4 regions of the Plantactinospora sp. WMMB782 genome follow, and region 3 is predicted to be linked to each of the others. Evidence: predicted binding sites of a transcription regulator. Region 3 holds the regulator's gene; each other region holds the start of a gene.

Region 1 (3,814 bases), 2.5 Mb from region 3:
TCATCGCGGTCGATGGCGGGCAGGACGTCTTCGTCCACTTCTCCGCGATCCAGATGGACGGTTACAAGGCGCTCGACGACGGTCAGCGCGTCGAGTTCGAGATCGCCCAGGGCCAGAAGGGCCCGCAGGCGGAGCAGGTCCGGCTCATCGCCTGACCATCGGTGCCTCTCCTGGCTCGCCACGGGATCGGTTTTCCGGGTCGGTCTGACCGGTTCCCGTCGGCGGCCGTGGGAAGCTCCGGGTTCGCGGAAGCTCTTTTCCGGGTCAGGCGTACGGATGCTCGGGCGGCAGGATCGACGCCGCGTTGATTTCCTTCGTCTCTGCCCAGAGGAGAGCCCGTGGCCGAGCCGCCCCCTACCGGCAATTCAGGACACTTCACGGGTGGGCCCGGCTATCCGGGTCAGCCCGCCTTTCCGGGCGGGCCAGACTCTCCGGGCTGGGCTGGCTTTCCGGATCCGGGTGATCCCCTCGTTCCGCCGCCCGGCGCCGGGCTCGGTGTCTGGTGGGAACGGTGCTGGTCGGCGGCGCGGCGGGGTTGGCGCCCGCTGCTGTCGATCGTCCTGCTCACCCAGGTGCTGCCGACCGCGGCCATCGGCCTGGCCATGTTGCCCCTGCAACCGCGACCGCCGGCCGTCTCGCCGAGTGGCGAACCCCTGCCTGGAGAGTTCGAGGGGTTCCTCGGCGACCTGCTGCCGTTCCTCGGGATCCTGATCGCCGTCAGTCTCGTCGCCGGTTTGGTGCAGTGCCTGGGCTGGGCGGCGGGGACCTGGGTGATCACGCGGCAGGCGACCGGGCAGGAGGCGGCGCTCGGGCCCGCCCTGCGGTACGGGCTGCGCCGGGCACCGGGTCTCTTCGGCTGGGGCCTGCTGGCGAGCCTGCTGGTCCTCGCCGGCATCTGCGCGTGCTTCCTGCCCGGTGTCTATCTCGCCTTCGCGACGAGCCTCGTCGGCCCGATCTACCTCTTCGAGCGGCGCGATCCGATCGGGCGGACCTTCAAGATGGTGCACGCCCGGTTCGGCATGGTGCTCGGCCGGGTCGCGGTGGTGGCCGCCGTGGTGATCGGCGGCGGCCTGGTGCTGGCGGTACTGGAGAGCGTCATGACACTCGCCCCCGCCGCCGCGACCCCGGGAGAGCTGTCCGCCCCGCCCGCCTTCTCCGCCGTCGCCGTGCTCAGCACGCTCGTCAGTGCCGTGCTCGGCGCACCGCTCCAGCTGGCATTGCTGATCGGGATCCTGATCACCTACACCGAGCAGCGGGGTCACGAGGCCCCGGTGAACAGCGCCCGACTTGCCGCCGAACTCTCCTGAGGGTCGGTGAGCGGCTTGCACTCGGCATGGGAGAGTGCTAAACAGGTGTTGGCACTCGCATAGCGTGAGTGCCAGGTCGGGGCGGTAGGGCCACGGTCGTGGGCCCGCACAGCGGGTCTGCGGCACATGGCCGGTCGTCGCGGGCTGTCCGGCCCGGCCGGCGGACGTCACTGTCGCACAGCGCGACGGAGTCGAGGGGCACCAACGGGTGCCGCCGGCCCCGTCCGCCAGTGCCGTAGTGACGTCCGAAGGTGCGTAATCAGGCGGCAGGTTCGGGGCCGACAAAGGCTCCGGCGGCCGTGAGTGTCCAGGAGGACAACGCCGTATGGCCAAGATGATCGCGTTCGACGAGGAGGCGCGCCGCGGCCTTGAGCGGGGCATGAACACCCTCGCCGACGCCGTTAAGGTGACGCTGGGCCCGAAGGGCCGCAACGTCGTGCTCGAGAAGAAGTGGGGCGCCCCCACCATCACCAACGATGGTGTGAGCATCGCCAAGGAGATCGAGCTCGAGGACCCGTACGAGAAGATCGGTGCGGAGCTGGTCAAGGAGGTCGCCAAGAAGACCGACGACGTGGCCGGTGACGGCACGACGACGGCGACCGTCCTCGCCCAGGCGCTGGTCCGGGAGGGCCTGCGCAACGTCGCGGCGGGCGCCAACCCGATGGCCCTGAAGCGGGGCATCGAGGCCGCCGTCGCGAACGTCTCGGAGGAGCTGAGCAAGCTCGCCAAGGACGTCGAGACCAAGGAGCAGATCGCCTCCACCGCCTCCATCTCCGCTGGTGACACCAGCGTCGGCGAGATCATCGCCGAGGCGATGGACAAGGTCGGCAAGGAAGGCGTCATCACCGTCGAGGAGAGCAACACCTTCGGGCTCGAGCTTGAGCTGACCGAGGGCATGCGCTTCGACAAGGGCTACATCTCGGGGTACTTCATGACCGACCCCGACCGGATGGAGGCCGTGCTCGACGACCCGTACATCCTGATCGTCAACAGCAAGATCTCGACGGTCAAGGACCTGCTGCCGATCCTCGAGAAGGTCATGCAGTCGGGCAAGCCGCTGGCCATCATCGCCGAGGACGTCGAGGGCGAGGCCCTGGCGACCCTGGTGGTCAACAAGGTCCGGGGCACCTTCAAGTCCGTCGCCGTCAAGGCGCCGGGCTTCGGTGACCGCCGCAAGGCCATGCTCGGCGACATCGCCATCCTGACCGGCGGGCAGCCGATCAGCGAGGAGGTCGGCCTCAAGCTGGACGCCGTCGGCCTCGACATGCTGGGCCGGGCCCGCAAGGTCGTGGTGACCAAGGACGAGACCACCATCGTCGACGGTGCCGGCGACGCCGACCAGATCAACGGCCGGGTCAACCAGATCCGCGCCGAGATCGAGAAGAGCGACTCCGACTACGACCGGGAGAAGCTGCAGGAGCGCCTGGCCAAGCTGGCCGGCGGTGTTGCGGTGATCAAGGTCGGCGCGGCCACCGAGGTCGAGCTGAAGGAGCGCAAGCACCGCATCGAGGACGCGGTGCGCAACGCGAAGGCCGCCGTCGAGGAGGGCATCGTCCCCGGTGGTGGTGTCGCGCTGGTCCAGGCCGGCAAGACCGCCTTCGACAAGCTGGACCTGGCCGGCGACGAGGCGACCGGTGCGCAGATCGTCAAGATCGCGCTGGACGCCCCGCTGCGGCAGATCGCCGTCAACGCCGGCCTCGAGGGCGGTGTCGTGGTGGAGAAGGTCCGCAACCTGGACGCCGGGCACGGCCTCAACGCGGCCAACGGTGAGTACGTCGACCTGCTCCAGGCCGGCATCATCGACCCGGCCAAGGTGACCCGTTCGGCGCTGCAGAACGCGTCGTCGATCGCGGCCCTCTTCCTGACCACCGAGGCTGTGGTGGCGGACAAGCCGGAGAAGACCCCGGCTGCCCCGGCTGCGCCGGGCGGCGGGGACATGGACTTCTGAGTCCGGAACTCCACGTCGAAGGGGCGGGCCGCGTCAGCGGTCCGCCCCTTCATCGTCTGCACCGCACTACTCTCCGGTCGGACCGCCGGCCAGCTCCGTCACGACGTCGAGATGTCCGAGATGCCGGGCGTACTCCTGGAGAAGGTGGAACAGCACGCGTTCCAGCGAGGCGGGTTGCGCACCGTCCCATCTCGGGCCGGGCGCACCCACCGTGTCGAGCTGGTTCTCCGTGACCACTGTCGTGGTGTGCGCCCCCTGGGCCCGGAGCGCGTCGACCAGGCCGTCGAGGGTCTCCTCGGGCGCGACGTACCACCGGTCCTCGCGCCGGTCTCCCCACGGGTCTGCGACCTCGCGCCCCTGGAATCCCCACTCGATCCAGCGCAACTCGACATGACGCAGATGCTTGAGCAGCTCGAGCGGGGTCCAACCCGACGGAAGCCGGCTACGGCGCAGCTCGTCGTCGGGCAGCGCGGAGACCTTCGACAGCACCGTCTCCCGGAAGTATTCGAGGTAGCGCAGGAAGACCTCGGTCCGCCCCGATGCCGGAACGGTCGGTGCG
Region 2 (3,814 bases), 730 kb from region 3:
TCGACGCGGTCAGGTCGGGGGCCGGCACCGGACGGCAGAGCAGCACGGTGGGTGCACCGGCGACCCGGGTCAGCACCAGACTGATCGCCGCACCGCCGGCCAGCCGCAGGTCGCGGCGGAGCCGCTCCGGCTCCAGCGCCGAGCCCCGCTTCAGGATCTCCGCCCGGCCGACCCCCAGCTCCCGCAGCCGGGCGCGCAGCCGTTTCAGCGAGAACGGCAGCGCCTCGACCAACTCGAGGCACCGGGCGTACGGGGTGGGCTGGGCGGTGTCGGCGTAGACGTACGCGATCTCGGGGTCGGCGAGGGTGCCGTCGACCGTACCGGCGAACTCGGCGACCAGGTGGGACCGGACCACCGCCGGGTCCGGGTCGTACAGGTAGCGCCGGAGCGGGCCGACCGGCGCCGGCCGGGTGCCGTCGCCGGTGAGTTCGTGTACCGCCGACCCGACCAGCAGGGTGGCCCGGCGCGGCACCGTGCCGAGCGGGCCGGAGCCGAGCGGGCCGGACCAGACGGTCGCCTCGACCAGGTCGCCGTCGACGCTCACCCACTCGCCCTCGGCACCCGCCGGCAGCAGCCGGTGGTCGATCCCGGGGGCGACCTTGAAGACCGTCCGGGGCACCCGGCCGGCCAGGTCGAGCAGGAAGTCCCAGGGCGGCGAGTAGGCGGCCGGGTCGAAGATCCGCCGGCCGGTGCCGGCCCGCCGCCGGGCCGGGTCGCAGAACACCGCGTCGACCGGCCGCCCCTGCACGGCGGTGACGTCGAACCGCGTCGCGTCGCCGAGCGTGACCGTGAAGGCGTCGGCCACTCCGGCCGCCCCGGCGTTCGCGGCGGCCATCGCCGCGGTGAGCGGGTCGGCCTCCACGCCGTACACCCGGATGCCGGCGCGGGCGGCGGCGATGGCGTCGGCGCCGAGGCCGCAGCCGAGGTCCACGAGCGTGCCGACCCCGGCGGCGCGCAGCCGGGCGGCCCGGCGGGCGGCGACGACGGCCCGGGTGGCCTGCTCCAGCCCGGCCCGGGTGAAGAACATCCCGGCGGCCTCCGGGCCGAACTTGGGCACCGCCCGGCGGCGCAGCCCGGCCTGGGTCAGCGCGGCGGCGGCCAGCCCGGCCGGCAGCCCGGCCGCGCGCAGCGCCGCCGCCGCGGCCAGCGGGTCGCCGTCGGCCAGTTCGGCGGCGGCGGCCAGCGCGGTTCCCCCTTCCGGGGTACGCAGCGCGGCGAACTGCTCCAGGTCCACCGCAGCATTGTGCCGGCCGACGCCGGGAAAGGGCGTGTCGGGTTGGCACTCTCCTTGACGGAGTGCTAGCCGCCGGCATAACCTGCGGTTAGCACTCTCAAACCGAGGGTGCCAGCTTCCGGGCGGTTGTCCGGGAGTTGAACGCCAGGCGGACCGGCACCCGCGACGACGGCCCCGCCCGGTGGCATGTGGCAGATTGACGCTGGTCGGCTCGCCGGCCGGCACAGAAACCAGTACCCCAGGAGGGTATGCCCGTGACTACCGCGACCAAGGTTGCGATCAAGCCGCTCGAGGACCGGATCCTGGTCCAGGCGAACGAGGCTGAGACGACCACGGCGTCGGGCATCGTGATTCCCGACACCGCCAAGGAGAAGCCGCAGGAGGGCACCGTCCTCGCTGTCGGCCCCGGCCGCTTCGACGACGACGGCAACCGGATCCCGGTTGACGTGAAGGTCGGCGACACGGTCATCTACTCGAAGTACGGCGGCACCGAGGTCAAGTACGCCGGCGAGGAGTACCTGGTGCTCTCCGCCCGCGACGTCCTCGCCGTCATCGAGAAGTGATCTGACTGATTTCAGTGACGCTGCCCCGGACCGGCCCTGCCGGGCCGGGGCAGCGCTGCGTGAAGGGACCCTGTTAACACAATGGCGAAGATTCTGAGCTTCTCGGATGACGCCCGGCACCTGCTGGAGCACGGTGTCAACACGCTCGCGGACACGGTCAAGGTCACTCTCGGCCCGCGCGGGCGCAACGTCGTCCTGGACAAGAAGTTCGGTGCCCCGACGATCACCAACGACGGCGTGACCATCGCCAAGGAGATCGAACTCACCAACCCGTACGAGAACCTCGGCGCGCAGCTGGTCAAGGAGGTGGCGACCAAGACCAACGACGTCGCCGGCGACGGGACCACCACCGCCACCGTGTTGGCCCAGGCGATGGTCCGGGAGGGCCTGCGCAACGTGGCCGCCGGCGCCGGGCCGGCCGCGCTGAAGCGGGGCATCGACCTGGCCGCCGCGAAGATCTCCGAGGCGCTGCTGGAGAAGGCCGTCGAGGTGGGCAGCCGGGAGTCGGTCGCGCACGTGGCGACGATCTCGGCCCAGGACGCCACCATCGGCGACCTGATCGCCGAGGCGATGGAGAAGGTCGGCCGGGACGGTGTGATCACCGTCGAGGAGGGCTCGACCCTGGCCACCGAACTGGAGGTCACCGAGGGCCTCCAGTTCGACAAGGGCTTCGTCTCGCCGAACTTCGTCACCGACACGGAGTCGCAGGAGGCGGTGCTCGAGGACGCGTACATCCTGATCACCACCCAGAAGATCTCCTCGATCGAGGAGCTGCTGCCGCTGCTGGAGAAGGTCCTGCAGAGCGGCAAGCCGCTGCTGATCGTCGCCGAGGACGTGGAGGGGCAGGCGCTCTCCACCCTGGTGGTCAACTCGATCCGCAAGACCGTCAAGGTCTGCGCGGTGAAGGCGCCCGGCTTCGGCGACCGGCGCAAGGCGATGCTCCAGGACATGGCGATCCTGACCGGCGGCGAGGTGGTCGCCCCCGAGCTGGGCTACAAGCTCGACTCGGTCGGCGTCGAGGTGCTCGGCACCGCCCGCCGGGTGGTGGTCGACAAGGACAACACCACGATCATCGACGGCCGGGGCCGGGACAACGACGTCACCGAGCGGATCAGCCAGATCCGCAAGGAGATCGAGGCCTCCGACTCCGACTGGGACCGGGAGAAGCTCCAGGAGCGGCTGGCCAAGCTCTCCGGCGGCATCGCGGTGATCAAGGCCGGTGCGGCGACCGAGGTCGAGATGAAGGAGCGCAAGCACCGCATCGAGGACGCCATCGCCGCGACCAAGGCCGCGGTCGAGGAGGGTACCGTGCCGGGCGGCGGCGCCGCGCTGGTGCAGATCGCCTCGGCGCTCGACGGTGACCTCGGGCTGACCGGCGACGAGAAGGTGGGCGTCTCGATCGTCCGCAAGGCGCTGGTCGAGCCGCTGCGGTGGATCGCCCAGAACGCCGGGCACGACGGCTACGTGGTCGTGCAGAAGGTCGCCGAGCAGGGTTGGGGCACCGGCCTCGACGCCGCCACCGGCGAGTACAAGGACCTGGCCAAGGCCGGCATCGTCGACCCGGTGAAGGTGACCCGCAACGCGGTCACCAACGCGGCGTCGATCGCCGGGCTGCTGCTGACCACCGAGAGCCTGGTGGTGGAGAAGCCGGAGAAGGCCGAGCCGGCCGCCGCCGGTGGGCACGGCCACGGCCACGGGCACGGCCACCAGCACGGTCCGGGCTTCTGACCGGTCCATGCTTCTGACCGGTCCGGGGTTCCGACCGGCTTCGGCTGGATCCGGGCCGATCCGCTCCGCCCGGCCGACCAATTGGTCGGCCGGGCGGCGGTAACTCCGCGGCGCCCGTACCGGAAACACCGCGGTGCCGGTCTTACGAACCCCTGACGCGACTTCCCGGCACGAGCGCGGCCGGTGAACACTTGTCGGATGGACGCGAGCCCCCGGCAGATCCGAGCGGAGCCGGCAATGGTCCCGATCCGGCGTGGCGTTCCGGCTCGCCGTTTCGGCGCGCTCGCCG
Region 3 (3,814 bases):
GCCTGCACGGCGAGCTCGGCCCGGTCGCCCTTGGCGATGCCCTGCACCACCACCAGGCGCGGGTCGGGCGGCTCGGCGTACCGGCGGGCGGTGACCGTGCCGGTCAGGGTGCCCCGGCCGACGGCGGTGACCACGGCGGTCAGGGTGCCGCCGCGCCCGTCGGCGAGCAGCAGCTCCTCGCCGGGGCGCAGCCGCTGCACCGTCGCGGCGTGGTGCCCCTCCGGCCCGTCGAGGGTGACGGAGTCGCCCGGCGGCAGCGACTCGACCAGGAACAGCGGCGCACTCACGGCGAGCAGGTTAACCGGTCACCGGCCCGGGGCGGGACGGCGCGGGTCAGCCGTGGCCGTTGAAGGCGTCCCGCATCCGGGAGAAGAAGCCGCCCTGCTTGGTCAGCTCGGCGACCTCCTCGCCCCGGGTCTTGGCGAACTCGCGCAGCATCCGCTCCTGGTCGGCGTCGAGCTTGGTCGGGGTACGCACGTCGAGGTGCACGTAGAGGTCGCCCCGGCCGGCACCGCGCAGGTGCGGCACGCCCCGGGCACGCAGCCGCAGCGTCGAGCCCGGCTGGGTGCCCGGCTTGACGTCGACCGGCTCCTCGCTGTCCAGCGTCTTGATGGTCAGCCGGGTGCCGAGCGCGGCGGCGGTCATCGGCACCGTGACCCGGCAGTGCAGGTCGTCGCCCTTGCGGGAGTAGACGTCGTGCGGCCGCTCGTGGATCTCCACGTAGAGGTCGCCGGCCGTACCACCGCCGGGACCGACCTCGCCCTGCTGGGCCAGCCGGATCCGCATGCCGTCCTCGACCCCCGCCGGGATCTTGACCGTCAGCGAGCGGCGGGTGCGCACCCGCCCGTCACCGGCGCAGGTCGGGCAGGGGTGCGGGATGACCGTGCCGTAGCCCTGGCAGACGGTGCACGGCCGGGACGAGACGACCTGGCCGAGGAAGGTGCGCTGCACCGACTGCACCTCGCCGCGCCCGCCGCACGCCTCGCAGGTGGCCAGGTGGGTGCCGGGTGCCGTGCCGGCGCCGGTGCAGGTGGTGCAGAGCACGGCGGTGTCCACCGTGATCGGCGCCTCCACCCCGAACGCGGTCTCCGGCAGGTCGAGTTCGAGCCGCAGGATCGCGTCGGCGCCGGGCCGGGTACGCGGACGCGGGCCCCGGGAGCCGCCGGCCGCCCCGAAGAACGCGTCCATGATGTCCTGGAAGCCGACGAACGGGCCGCCCGCACCGCCGGGACCGGCGCCGGGTCCGCCACCGGGGGCCAGCGGGTCACCGCCGAGGTCGACGATCTGCCGCTTCTGGTCGTCCGAGAGGACCTCGTACGCGGCGTTGATGTCCTTGAACTTCTCGTGTGCCTCCGGATCCGGATTCACGTCCGGGTGGTACTGCCGCGCCAACCTGCGGTAGGCGCGCTTGATGTCGTCGTCGGAGGCGTCCCGGCCGACGCCGAGAATCCCGTAGTAGTCCTTGGCCACTGCGTTCCGTGTCCTCATGTCTGTCTCGCGTACCGTCCGCCGGTCGTCAGGTCAGGGTGAGCTGTGGTGGTCAGTTCTGCGCCAGCACGTCGCCGACGTAGCGTGCCACGGCCCGCACCGTGGCGATGGTGCCCGGATAGTCCATCCGGGTGGGCCCCAACACGCCGAGTCCGCCGACGATGGTCGCACCCGGACCGTATCCGGTGCTGACCACCGAGGTGCCCCGGAGGTTGTCGATCTCGTTCTCGTCGCCGATCCGCACCTGGAGGGTGTTCGGCTCCACCTCGCCGATCAGCTTGAGCAGGACGACCTCCTCCTCGAGCGCCTCGAGGATCGGTCGCAGCGAACCCTGGAAGTCGAGCAGCCCGCCCCGGGTCAGGTTGGCCGTGCCGGCCATCACGATCCGCTCCTCGTGCCGCTCGACAAGGGTCTCCAGCAGCACCGTGGCGAGTGTGGTCATCGCCGGGCAGAGCCCGGTGGCCACCTCGTCGACGAGCGCCTGGACCAGCGGCGGGGTGTCGGCGAGCTTCTTCCCGACCAGCCGCTCATTGATCAGCCGGCGCAGTTCGGTCACGTCGTCGGTGCTGATCGGCGCCGGCAGCTCCACCAGCCGCTGCTCGACCCGGCCGGTGTCGGCGATCATGACAAGCATCAGCCGGGTGGTGGAGATCGGCACCAGTTCCAGGTGCCGGACGGCGGAGCGGGCCAGGCTCGGGTACTGCACCACGGCCACCTGCCGGGTGAGCTGGGCGAGCAACCGGACCGTACGGTGCACCACGTCGTCGAGGTCCACCGCGCCGACCAGGAACCGCTCGATCGCCCGGCGCTCGGCCGGGGTCAGCGGCTTGACCCGGGAGAGCCGGTCCACGAAGAGCCGGTAGCCACGGTCGGTGGGAACCCGACCGGCACTCGTGTGCGGTTGCCGGATGTAGCCCTCCTCCTCCAGCACGGCCATGTCGTTGCGGACGGTGGCCGGGGAGACCCCGAGCTGGTGGCGCTCGACAAGTGCCTTGCTGCCGACCGGTTCCTGGGTGGCGACGTAGTCCTCCACGATCGCGCGCAGCACGTCGAGCTTGCGGTCGTCGAGACCCATCCTCACCTCCCTGCGACGTCCGGCCCCGGCTGGGCGAAACGACCGGGGCGACCACGACGGTCGGGCCAGGCTTGCCTGGCACTCGACTGTAGCGAGTGCCAGTCTACGACCAAGGCGTACCCCCGCGCGATGATCATTTGGAGGGGCTGTCCGAAGCTGGACAACAGGCTTGCCAGCACACCCTACCCCGCTGGGCCGGGCGGGCACCGCCGGTCATCGTCCGGGTTCGATCGGCAAACGGCGCGGATTCGATCGGTGTGCGGCCGGGATCGATTCCCCGGCTGGTGCGGGTTCGACCGGGGGGCGGCTGGCGCCGGTTGAGCGGTGGTCCTACCGTGACCCCATGACTGAACCGCCCCGCCCTCCCGGAGAATACGGCGGTCCGCCGCAGGACCCGACCGCCCCGATGAACCCGGGCCAGTACCCGCCGCCGGGCGAGGGGTATCCCCCGCCCGCCGCACCGCAGTACGGTGCGCCCGGCACGCCCCCGCCGACCTCGGGCGGCGGCACCTACCCGACGTCCGGTGGCGGGACGTACCCGACCTCGGGCGGCGGGACGTACCCGACCTCCGGTGGCGGCTACCCGCCCCAGGGCGGGGGCTACCCGCCGCCCGGCGGTTATCCGCCCCCCGGCGGGGGCTATCCGCCCCCCGGAGGCGGTTACCCGCCGCCCGGTGGCCAGCCGCCGGGCGGATACCCCGGCGCCGGCTACCCGCCGCAGGGCGGCTACCCCGGCAACCCGTACGGCGCACCGGCACCGCACGGCTACGCCAACAACGACGAGAAGACCTGGGCCCTGATCGCGCACTTCGGCGGCATCCTGGTCGGCTTCATCGCCTCGCTCGTGGCGCTGCTCGCCAAGGGCAACGAGTCGCCGACCGTACGCGCGCACGCGGTCGAGGCGCTCAACTTCCAGATCACCTGGGGCATCATCTCGATCGTCTCGCTCGTCGTCGGCACCTGCACCGTGGTGCTCATCTTCCTGCCGTTCATCGCCTGGGTGGTGGTGCTGATCTTCTCGATCATCGCCGGCATGAAGGCCAACGAGGGCGTGCTGTACCGCTACCCGATGACCATCCGCATGACCAAGTAAGACCCCGAGCCTCCGACGATGGCCCGTGCCGCACCCGGCGCGGGCCATCGCGCTGTCAGGGCAGCAGGTCGCGGACGACGGCGTCGGCGAGCAGTCGCCCGCGCAGGGTGAGCACCGCCCGCCCCGCCTCGTACGCCGCGCCGTCCAGCAGCCCGTTC
Region 4 (3,814 bases), 2.8 Mb from region 3:
CCGGCGCCTGTCGTCCCGCCCGTCCGGCGGCGACCCGATGCTTGACGGCTGCCGGATCGTCGCCGCCGCGCTCGCCGGATTCTCGGAGGCCGACCGTGCCCCCACATCGCCGCCCGGGACGGCTCAGAAGAGCGCTCGGGAGCAGAGCAGGCACAGAAGTATCAGCACCACCGCGCCGCCGAGCATGCCGATGCCGTAGGTGAGCGTCCGGGCACTGCCCTCCTCGGCGTCCAGCGCGACGTGGTCCTGAGCGGGCAGCGGCCGGGGTGGCGCCGGCTGGACATGCAACGGCGGACGCCAACCCGGTGGCGGAGTGGTGCTCGGCGGTGGGCCGGGGTAGTGGATCTCCGGTCGTGCCGGAGGTGGCGTTGTGGACCCTGTCCCGGACTCCGGGGCGTCGGCGGGTGGTCCGGTGGGCCGACGCCAGAAGGCGTCATCGGCGGAGTTCCCGCTCTGCTGCGTCACGCTGTCCGACGCTACCAACCCGAGCCGGCCGCGACCCCTCTCCGGCGGTCACCGACAGACGCTGTCCTGCGCCGGGCCGGTACGCTTGCCCGGTGTCGGGGACCGAGGAGCAGCGCAGCCCGGGTGCGGGCCGGAACAGCGGCCGGCCGGTGAAGTCGACCGGCGACCGGCGGGTGCTGCCGGAGCAGTCCGTTGACGACACCGACCAGGGCTGGGGCGAGCGCCCGGACACCAACGACGAGCGGCTGCTCGCCGACCGCCCGCCGCACTGGGACTGACCTCCGCAGCAGAGATGACCGCCGCAGCAGGAGTGACCGCCGCAGCACGAGTGGGTAGCCCTCGCCCGAACTGGGACTGGCCGCCGAACTGGGCGCCGGATCCGCCATGCCGGGTCGGCGGGCTGAGCGGGGACCGGGCGCGGGCGGTTACGAGCGGACGATGATGGCGAAGCGGGTGGACTCCGGCATCCCGACCGCGCGGTGGGCCTGTTCGGGACGGAGTGCCAGGTAGATGGCACTGGCCGCGCCGTCGGTCTGGCCCGGCCCCAACACGTCGAGCACGAGCACCCGGGTCGCCAGGACGGTGGGCTTGGGCAGCCGACCCGCCGATTCCCCACCGGGTGCGGCGAGAAGATCCACCCGGGCTCCCGGCCGGGCCACGGTCAACGCTGCCGGTTCGGCGAGCCGGATGGGCACCCCGACCGTCCCCGCCGGTACCGGAACTGCCGAGCCGGCCGGTAGCCCCGAGCCGCCCGGTGCCGCGCCGGGGCGTCCCGCCGGCCCGCCTCCCGCGGACTGACCCGCGCCGGGCGGGCTCGCCGAGGTGGTGCCTCCGGGCGGTCCGCCGGGCCCTGCCGGCCCGGCTGCGTCCCCGGTCGCACCGGGCCGGTCATCGGCTGCCCCGTCCGGAGTGACGGCCGCCCGGTCCGCGGCGGCACCGGACTGCGGGGCGGGGCAGGACGACCCCGGACCGCGCAGCAGGAGAAGCCCGAACGCGAGCGCCGACAGGGTGCCGACGAGCAGCCAGCGGATCACCGAGCCGATGCCGGGACGTGACCAGCGGGCCGGGCTCAGCGTGGCATCGCGACGGGTGGACCTACGCTCGGGTGCCACGGCGAACGAACCTCCCTCGGCCCGGCGACGCGACGGGTCGGCGCCGTCCGGTAGCAGCAGGTTAGGTCAGCTCGCGCCGAGGTGGTGGCGGACGATCCACGCCCTGTGGACAACTTCCGGGGCTGTGGATAACTCGACGGTCAGGTCGTGCTGGTCGAGGAGGATGACGAGGCGGAGGTCGCCTTCGGCTTGCTGCCGGAGCTGCTCGACGTGCCGTTTGTCGAGCCGCTGCCGGAGGAGCCGGACGAGCCGGAGGCGCTGCCGTTGGTCGAGCCGGAGTCGCCGCCCGAGCCGGTCTTCGCGGAGTCGCTCTTCGGCGAGTCGGCCTTGGCCGCCGCGGCGCCGCCCTCCGAGCCCTTGCGGGAGTCGGTCCGGTAGAAGCCGGAGCCCTTGAACACGATGCCGACGGAGTTGAAGAGCTTGCGCAGGCGACCCTCGCACGCCGGGCACTCGGTCAACGGCTCGTCGGTGAAGGACTGCACCGCCTCGAGCTGGTGGCCGCACTCGGTGCAGGCGTACTGGTAGGTGGGCACGTTCCCCTCCGGATCTTGCAAGCCTGTTGGCACTCGACATATCCGAGTGCCAATGGTGCGGCATCGGAGGTGTTTTCGTCCAGCCGAAGTGTCCGGCCCGACGCCCGGCCACACCCCGAGCCTCAATCCGAGTCTCGATCGGCGCCCCGATCCGCGCCCTGATCGGTGCCTCGGTCGGAGCCGACGTACTGGAGGCCGCCGGTGGGGGTGAGCACGGCACGTACCGGGCGGTCGTGATCCGTCGCCGGGATCGAGTCGATCAGTTCACCGTCGTGCAACAGCGCGAGCGTGAGGGCGCCGGGAGCCACCCGGGCCAGGGCGCGGTCGTACGAGCCGCCGCCGCGGCCGAGCCGGACCCCGCGCCGGTCCACCGCCACCGCCGGTACGACGACCAGCTCGGCAACGCCGATCGCCTCGGGACCCAGCCGTCCGGTGCCGGGCTCCCGCAGCCCTCGACCGGCCGCGACCAGGCAACCCGGCCCGGCGTACGGGGCCCAGTCGAGATCGAGATCCGGGCGGAGTACCGGCAGCAGCAGCTGCCCACCCCGGCCCACCGCGGCGGCCAGCGTCTCCGGCAGTTCGACTCCACCCGGCTCGGTGCCGACCGGCACGTAACCGGTGACCACCTGAGGTCGTACCCGCTGGACGAGGGTGCGTAGCTCGGCCCGGAGGCGCTCGGCGGCGGCCAGCCGGGCCGGGGCCGGCAGCGCCCGGCGGCGGGCCAGCATGGTGATCCGGAGTGCGCTCTTGCCCCGGCCAACCCCTTCATCCGAAAAATCCGGCACGTAACACTCCTGGGGGTAGGTCGGTTAACCAATGCGGTCGGGTCAGCATCGCAGCATCGGATGCCGAGCTTCCGGGGGGATGAGTGACGCTGCGCGGACGGTTGACCACAGCTTTCCTCGTCGTCGTGCTCGGGCCGGTGCTGCTCGGCGCGCTCTCCGTCGCCGGTACGGTCGCCACGGCGAGCCGCCACCAGGCGGAGCGCCGACTCAACCTCGCCGCCGACGCCGTGCGTACGTCGATCGGTGCGCTCTGTCAACAGTTGCACGCCACGGCCGGTGCGCTGGCCGTACTCGCCGACCGGGCCAGCCGGACCGGCGCGGCCGCCGAGGTCGTGAACCGGGCGCTGGCGGACGCGGTGCTGACCACCGGACCGGCCGGCGCGGTCGACTTCGTCACCCCGGCGGCACCGCCCCAGCCCTGGACACTCTGCCCCGCCCCGGTCGGCACCGGCCCGGTCGGCCCTGACCCGGCCGGCCCTGACCCGGCCGGGACCCCCGTGACGGGCGCTGGCTCGACGGGCGCTGGCTCGACGGGCGCTGGCTCGACGGGCGCTGGCTCGACGGGCGCTGGCTCGGCCGACGCTGGCTCGGCCGACGCTGGTCCGGCCGGCAAAGGTCCGGCCGACGCTGGTCCGGCCGACGCTGGTCCGGTCGGTGCCGGGCCGGCGCCGCGTGCCCTGGCTGCCCGGGTCGAACTGCGGGACCGTTCCGGGGCGGTGGTCGGCGAGGTCTGGTGCGCGCAGGCTCTGGACGCGGCGTTCGTCCGCCGGCTCGCCGCCGCCAGCGGAACCGCGGTGACCCTGCTGCGCGAGGTACCCGGGCCGGCCGAGACCTCCACCAGCCCGCCGGACCCCGCCCCGGTCCCGAGCCCCACGGCCGCCGTCCCCGGATCCGCCGGCAGCGGTCCGCCCGGTGTCCT

Evidence for each region. The regulator HrcA, encoded in region 3, represses chaperone genes, less so after heat shock. The targets are predictions, from matches to a motif close to GGTTNGCACNCTCNNNNNGAGNGTGCNAACC.
Region 1: a site for HrcA is predicted at 1,354-1,384, ahead of groL (chaperonin GroEL). Genes of this name have one in related genera too.
Region 2: a site for HrcA is predicted at 1,321-1,351, ahead of groES (co-chaperone GroES). Genes of this name have one in related genera too.
Region 4: a site for HrcA is predicted at 2,135-2,165, ahead of ACN28A_RS18035 (FmdB family zinc ribbon protein). Genes of this name have one in related genera too.

The regions. Positions count from the first base shown of each region.
Region 1 covers NZ_JBMHMC010000007.1:3,255,506-3,259,319, forward strand. Annotated here, with positions in the region: gene ACN28A_RS16910 (cold-shock protein) at 1-155, shown strand, start outside; gene ACN28A_RS16915 (hypothetical protein) at 339-1,307, shown strand; gene groL (chaperonin GroEL) at 1,633-3,255, shown strand; gene ACN28A_RS16925 (DinB family protein) at 3,322-3,814, opposite strand, start outside.
Region 2 covers NZ_JBMHMC010000007.1:1,445,175-1,448,988, reverse strand. Annotated here, with positions in the region: gene ACN28A_RS08420 (THUMP-like domain-containing protein) at 1-1,234, opposite strand, end outside; gene groES (co-chaperone GroES) at 1,483-1,797, shown strand; gene groL (chaperonin GroEL) at 1,879-3,525, shown strand; gene ACN28A_RS08405 (molybdopterin-dependent oxidoreductase) at 3,763-3,814, shown strand, end outside.
Region 3 covers NZ_JBMHMC010000007.1:713,334-717,147, forward strand. Annotated here, with positions in the region: gene ACN28A_RS05115 (16S rRNA (uracil(1498)-N(3))-methyltransferase) at 1-287, opposite strand, end outside; gene dnaJ (molecular chaperone DnaJ) at 334-1,470, opposite strand; gene hrcA (heat-inducible transcriptional repressor HrcA) at 1,541-2,563, opposite strand; gene ACN28A_RS05130 (DUF4870 domain-containing protein) at 2,907-3,656, shown strand; gene hemW (radical SAM family heme chaperone HemW) at 3,712-3,814, opposite strand, start outside.
Region 4 covers NZ_JBMHMC010000007.1:3,481,034-3,484,847, forward strand. Annotated here, with positions in the region: gene ACN28A_RS18020 (hypothetical protein) at 124-465, opposite strand; gene ACN28A_RS18025 (hypothetical protein) at 558-743, shown strand; gene ACN28A_RS18030 (hypothetical protein) at 891-1,577, opposite strand; gene ACN28A_RS18035 (FmdB family zinc ribbon protein) at 1,718-2,110, opposite strand; gene ACN28A_RS18040 (5-formyltetrahydrofolate cyclo-ligase) at 2,233-2,895, opposite strand; gene ACN28A_RS18045 (diguanylate cyclase) at 2,997-3,814, shown strand, end outside.